Geothrix sp. 21YS21S-2: one gene and its partner. The protein of the gene in region 1 interacts with the protein of each later gene in a pairwise test. Links are inferred from orthologs where the notes say so. Each region holds a gene or a part of one and is shown in the gene's direction. Other genes may lie near its edges.

Region 1 (3,106 bases):
AGCTGGAGGGGATGGGAGTACATGGCGTCATCGTCGGGGACGCCCTGCTGGATGAGTTCTATCCCGGCAAGCGACTGGCGCAGATCCTGGCCGGTGTCGAGGTGATCAAGAAGCCCGTCAAGTCCAAGGGCAAGCAGGAAGCGCAGCAAGGCCCCGCGGCCAAGGGCACCAGGCCCGCCAAGGCCGCGGCGGGTGTCGTCGAAAGCGACAAACCGAAGGCGGGTGGTTCGGTTCCAACCGGCAAACCACAGTCAACCACCCAATCCCCCCAACCCGCCCGCAAGGGCAAAAAGGAGTTCCCAATGGAACACATCAATCAGCCCGACGAGACCACCGCTCCCGTCGAAACGGCCGCCGAGCCGGTCGCCGCCAAGAAGCCGGCCGCCAAGAAGGCCGCCGCCAAGAAGCCCGCGGCGAAGAAGCCCGCCGTGAAGAAGGCCGCGGCCAAGAAGCCCGCCGCCAAGAAGCCCGCGGCCAAGAAGCCCGCCGCCAAGAAGCCCGCGGCCAAGAAGCCCGCCGTGAAGAAGGCCGCCCCCAAGAAGGCCGCCGTGAAGAAGGCCGCCCCCAAGAAGGTCGTCGCCAAGAAGGCCGCCCCCAAGAAGGTCGTCGCCAAGAAGGCCGCCCCCAAGAAGGTCGTCGCCAAGAAGGCCGCCCCCAAGAAGGTCGTCGCCAAGAAGGCCGCCCCCAAGAAGGTCGTCGCCAAGAAGGCCGCCCCCAAGAAGGTCGTCGCCAAGAAGGCCGCTCCCAAGAAGGTCGTCGCCAAGAAGGCCGCCCCCAAGAAGGTCGTCGCCAAGAAGGCCGCCCCCAAGAAGGCCGTCGCCAAGAAGCCGGCCGTCAAGAAGGCCGTCGCCAAGAAGCCGGCCGCCAAGAAGGCCGTCAAGAAGTAATAATGTCCCTACTTTAAGCTAGTTAGGACATTCCTCCCCGTCTTAAACCCCGTACGAAAGCAGACCCGGATAAAGCCATGAAATTGATAGATCGAATTTCCGCCCTCGAAGTCCTGGATAGTCGAGGAAATCCGACGATATTGGCCCGGGTCAGACTGAATGATGGAACCATCGGCCAGGCGATGGTTCCGTCCGGGGCCTCCACCGGCAGCCGCGAGGCCCTCGAACTCCGGGACGGCGACAAGAAGCGCTACCTCGGCAAGGGCGTCCTGGGCGCCGTGCAGGCCATCAACACCGAGATCAACGACGCCCTCGAGGGCATGGATCCCTTCCAGCAGTCCGAACTGGACGAGCTCCTCCTGGACCTGGACGGCACCGAGAACAAGTCCAACCTGGGGGCCAACGCGCTCCTGGGCACCTCCATGGCCATCGCATGCGCCGCGGCCAACGCCTGCGGCCAGCCCCTGTACCGCTACCTGGGCGGCGCCTCGGCCCGCACCCTCCCCGTCCCGATGATGAACATCCTCAACGGCGGGGCCCACGCCGACAACAACGTCGACATCCAGGAGTTCATGATCCTCCCCGTGGGCGCCCCCTCCTTCCGGGAGTGCGTCCGCTGGTGCGCCGAGGTCTACCACAACCTCAAGGGCGTGCTCAAGGCCAAGAAGCTCTCCACGGGCGTGGGCGACGAGGGCGGCTTCGCCCCCAACCTCGGCAGCAACGAGGAGGCCCTCACCCTCATCGAGGAGGCCATCAAGAAGGCCGGCTACAAGCCCGGCAAGGACTTCTACCTGGGCCTGGACTGCGCTTCCAGCGAGTTCTACAAGGACAAGGGCTACGAGATCGACGGGAGCCGGAAGACCGGGCCCCAGCTCGTGGACTACTACGCGGGCCTCGTGGACCGGCACCCGGTCCTCACCATCGAGGACGGCTGCGACGAGAGCGACTGGAAGAACTGGAAGCTCCTCACCACCAAGCTCGCCGACAAGATCCAGCTGGTGGGCGACGATCTCTTCGTCACCAACCCGGCCATCCTTGCCCGGGGCATCAAGGAGGGCATCTCCAACGCCATCCTCATCAAGCTCAACCAGATCGGCACCGTCACCGAGACCCTGAAGGCCGTGGACATGGCCCACAAGGCCGGCTTCCGCGCCGTCATCAGCCACCGCTCCGGCGAGACCGAGGACACCTTCATCGCCGACCTGGTGGTCGCCACCGGGGCCGGGCAGCTGAAGACCGGCGCCCCCTGCCGCTCCGACCGGGTGGCCAAGTACAACCGCCTTCTCCAGATCGAATGGGAGCTGGGCGCCGCCGCGCGCTACGCGGGGGCGGAAGCCTTCGGCGCCTTCGTCGGCAAATAGGACCCCCATGAACACGTCGCTCCTCCTGAAGTCCAGCACGCTCTGGGGCGTCCTGGCCTTCTCGGGGCTGGCGTCCACGGGGATCCTGCTCTTCTCGCCCAGCGGCATCGGGAGCCTCCACAAGCGCCAGGCCGAGCTCCTCGACCAGCAGCGCCAGCTCCTGAAGATGCGCAGGGCCAACCTCGAACTGGGCGAGGAGGTCAAGCGGCTCGCCGCCCGGGACCCCGAGCTCTACGAGGCCCTGGCCCGCCAGCAGGGCCTCGCCCGCCCCGGCGAGACCATCTACACCTTCCGCGAGCGGGGCGCCCGGCGCTGATGTTCACCGTCGCCTCCGCTTCGGGCAACACCTTCGCCTACGCCTGGGACGAGCTCCCGCCCGGGGGCGACGGCCCCGCGTGGGCCCGCGCCCTCTGCCCCGGCCGGAAGCTGGACGGCCTCTTCCTCCTGGCCCGGCCCCTCCCGGGCCGGCCCTGGGGCATGGAGCACTGGGACGCCGACGGCGCCGCCACCTTCTGCTCCAACGGCACCCGCGCGGCCCTGGCCCTTCCCGGCGCCCCCCCGGGCAGCGAGATCGCCGTGGTCTCCAGCGGCGAGCCGGTCCGCCTCCGCCGCGAAGGCGACGCGGTGGCGATCCTCATGCCGTCGGGCCCCGGCACCGGGTTCCGCCCCTTCCCCGCCCCCCTCGAAGGCCCCCACGCCTTCGGCTGGGTGGGCAACCCGCAGCTGGTCCTGGAGCGTCCCGGCGTGGCGACCCTCGACCTGGGCCTCCTGGCCGTGCCCCTGCGGCGCCACCCGGCCCTTCCGGGTGGCACCAACGTCAACGTCCTCGAGGTGCTCGGGCCCGGAGCGGCCCGCATC
Region 2 (3,310 bases), 2.8 Mb from region 1 along the record:
CACCAGGACCTTCCCCACCGCGAAGGACCTGGACGCCGTCACGGGCGACCGGCCCGCGGCCCTGGAGCGGGTGGACGGCCACGCCCTCTGGGTCAATTCCGCGGCGCTGAAGGCCGCCGGCATCACCCGCGCCACGCCGGATCCCCAGGGCGGCAGCATCCTCCGGGACGCCGCGGGCGAACCCACCGGCATCCTCGTGGACGGCGCCGCGGACCTGATCGCCAAGGTCCGCCCCGCCCCCTCCCCCGCGGCCGTGGAGGCCGCGCTGGCCGTGGGCCTGGACCGCCTGCGCAGGCTGGGCTTCACCTCCGTCGCGGACATGGGCGTGGACCGCGCGACCCTGGAGGCCTACCGCCGCCTGGCCAAGGCCGGCAAGCTCCCCATCCGCGTCTTCGCGTACCTCTCCCACGACATGAAGCTCATGCTCCAGGAACTGCGCCGGGCGCGGAGCCCCAAGACCGCCTTCCTGCAGGTGCAGGGCGTCAAGTTCTACCTCGACGGGGCCCTGGGCAGCCGCGGCGCCCGGCTCCTGGAGCCCTACGCCGACGCGCCCACCACGGGCATCTGGACCACCGATCCCGTGAGGGTGGCCGCGGACGTGAAGGCCACCGTGCGCGCCGGTTACCAGCCCGCCATCCACGCCATCGGCGACGCCGCCAACCGCAAGGCCCTGGACATTTTCGCGAAGCTTCCCCGCCGGCCGGCCCTGCCCCCGCGCATCGAGCACGCCCAGATCGTCACCGCCGAGGACGCGGCCCGCTTCGGTCCCCTGGGCGTGGTGGCGAGCATCCAGCCCGTCCACTGCACCGACGACCACGCCTGGACCCCCGCACGCCTGGGTCCCGCCCGGGTGGACGAGGCCTTCCCCTGGCGCACCTTCCTGCAAGGCGGCGCGCTCCTGGCCCTGGGCAGCGACGCGCCCGTGGCCGACGCCAATCCTTTCGTGGGCATCGTTTCCGCGGAAACCCGGCAGGACGCGGCCCTGGATCCGCCCGGAGGCTTCCTCCCCGCCCAGCGCCTCACCCGGGCGGAGGCGGTGCGGGGCTACACCAGCGGCAACGCCCGCGCCCTGGGGCACGCCGACCTGGGCGTCATCCAGGCGGGGGCCACCGCGGACCTGATCTGGGTGCAGGCGCCGCTGATGACCCTCACGCCCGCCGAGGTGCGCAAGCTGAAACCCGGCCGCCTCTGGGTGAACGGAACCGAGCTGACGGAGAAGCCATGAAGCGACCCCTCCCCCTCCTCGCCCCTTCCATCCTGTCGGCGGATTTCGCCCGGCTGGCGGAGAGCCTCCAGGTGCTCGGCGACCGGTGCGTCGTGCACGTGGACGTCATGGACGGCCGCTTCGTGCCGAACATCACGCTGGGCATGCCCGTGGTGGCCGCGCTGCGCAGGGAGACGAGGCTGCCCCTGGACTGCCACCTGATGATCGTGGAACCCGCGAAGTACGCCCTGGAGTTCGTGAAGGCCGGCGCGGACTGGGTCTCCATCCACCAGGAGGCGGACCCCCACGCCCATCGCACCCTCACCGCCATCCGCGAGGCCGGCGCCAAGGCCGGCATCGTCCTCAACCCCGGCACGCCCGTGGAGACGCTCACGGACCTGGTGGGGGTCTTCGATTTCGTGCTCCTCATGAGCGTGAATCCCGGATTCGGGGGGCAGTCGTTCATCCCCCGGGTGCTGGACAAGGTGCGGCGCCTCGATGCGCTCAGGAAGGAACGCGACGCGTCCTTCTTCATCCAGGTGGACGGGGGCGTGGGCCCCGGCAACGCCGGCGCCCTGGTGGCCGCGGGCGCGGATGTCCTGGTGGCCGGCAACGCCGTTTTCAAGGCTGCCGACCCCCGGGCGGCTATCTCCAGCCTCCTGAGTGCTATGGATATCTAATTTGATAAATCTCTTAAAAATATTGAAATAATCCAAGATCGGACAGATAAAGACCTATGCTTTGGTGTGGTCAGGCGCGGCGAGGGTAGGCATCCATGCCTTATGGGTGAAGCGACTCTTGATACTATTTGCCGATGGCTAGTACCCAGGAAGGCCCAGTAGGCTGAACGCATGTTCGATACGGGTGCACACCTAAGGAAAGTCAGGAAAAAATACAACCTGACGCTGGATCAGCTTGCAGGCAGGAGCGGAATCGACCGGGGCACCATCAGCCGGATCGAACTGGGCCATGTGTCCCCACGCATCGACACCATCGACTGCCTCTGCAGGGCCATGAACACCACCCTGCCGGAATTCTTCGGCCACGGGGACCTGTGGACGGGCGCCCCGGACGCCGCACCCCAGGCGGGACCCGTCCGGGACTTCCGGGCGGGCGCCGAGACCTCCAACCCGGAGGCCGACCTCTACTGGCCCGTGCCCAAGGCCATGTGGCAGAGCCTCGTGGATGTGGTGGAGCGCTTCGAGGCGCTCCTCGCCCACAGCAGCGAACTGGTGCTCGTCCTGGACTCCCAGGGCCGGATCATCTACCTTTCCCCCGGCGGGGAGAACCTCCTGGGGCACAAGCGCGCCGAGGTGCTGGGCCTGTCGGTGCTCGACATCATCCACGCCGACGACCGCCTCCGCTTCCAGGCTGCCCTGCTGGGCGAGGGCCCCGGGTCGGCGACCTCCCGGAACTTCCGGCTGCGGCACAGAAACGGCGAATGGCTCGCCTTCGAGTGCACCCTCACGGACCACCTCAAGAGCCCCTCCATCCGGGCGAAGATCGTGAACGCGGCCCTGGCCTGACCACCCAACACGGCCGCCCGCGGTTGAGGCAGAATGAAGGACTCCGGTTCGCGTCGCCGCCGGCCTGGTTGGAGTCCCGATGCACATGTCCGATGCCCTCGTCTCCCCGTTCGTGGGCGCGGCGTTCTGGGCGGTATCGGGTACGGCCCTCTATCGCAGCGGCCAGGGGACGTCCCGGGGGACGGCCGTCTCGGTCCCCCTCACCGGGGTGCTGGGCGCCTTCACCTTCGCCATCCAGATGGTCAACTTCTCCATCCCGGGCACCGGCTCCAGCGGGCACCTGGGCGGGGGACTCCTGCTGGCCATCCTCCTGGGGCCCCAGGCCGCCTTCCTGACGCTCGCCTCGGTGCTCCTGGTCCAGGCGCTCTTCTTCGCGGACGGCGGCCTCCTGGCGCTGGGGTGCAACCTGTTCAACATGGGTTTCATCCCGGCCTTCATCGCCTACCCCCTGCTCTACCGTCCGCTCGCGGGTCGGGCCCGTGGGGCCGCCACCTTCCTGGCGGCCCTGGCGGCCCTGGGGCTGGGCGCCGGGGCGGTGGCGCTGGAGACGCGCCTCTCCGGCATCTCGTCCCTTCCCTTC

Evidence for each region.
Region 2: the proteins of eno (region 1) and rpe interact in binary tests that used the Escherichia coli proteins (3 or more experiments, as listed by UniProt). The link is inferred for Geothrix sp. 21YS21S-2 from one-to-one orthologs.

What each region holds. Positions count from the first base shown.
Region 1 is NZ_CP132910.1:3,371,941-3,375,046, reverse strand. The notes cover bases 312-3,106. They hold eno (phosphopyruvate hydratase), read left to right. Parts: upstream 312-964; coding sequence 965-2,248; downstream 2,249-3,106. Other genes in these bases: RAH40_RS14820 (hypothetical protein), read left to right, coding at 2,564-3,106; RAH40_RS14825 (septum formation initiator family protein), read left to right, coding at 2,256-2,564; RAH40_RS14835 (indole-3-glycerol phosphate synthase TrpC), read left to right, coding at 312-887. Also shown: more of RAH40_RS14835, read left to right, coding at 1-311. UniProt on the Escherichia coli protein: Catalyzes the reversible conversion of 2-phosphoglycerate (2-PG) into phosphoenolpyruvate (PEP). It is essential for the degradation of carbohydrates via glycolysis.
Region 2 is NZ_CP132910.1:559,215-562,524, reverse strand. Bases 54-3,052 are described here. They hold rpe (ribulose-phosphate 3-epimerase), read left to right. Parts: upstream 54-1,221; coding sequence 1,222-1,884; downstream 1,885-3,052. Other genes in these bases: RAH40_RS02540 (energy-coupling factor ABC transporter permease), read left to right, coding at 2,810-3,052; RAH40_RS02545 (PAS domain S-box protein), read left to right, coding at 2,056-2,730; RAH40_RS02555 (amidohydrolase), read left to right, coding at 54-1,225. In the rest of the region: more of RAH40_RS02555, read left to right, coding at 1-53; more of RAH40_RS02540, read left to right, coding at 3,053-3,310. UniProt on the Escherichia coli protein: Catalyzes the reversible epimerization of D-ribulose 5-phosphate to D-xylulose 5-phosphate.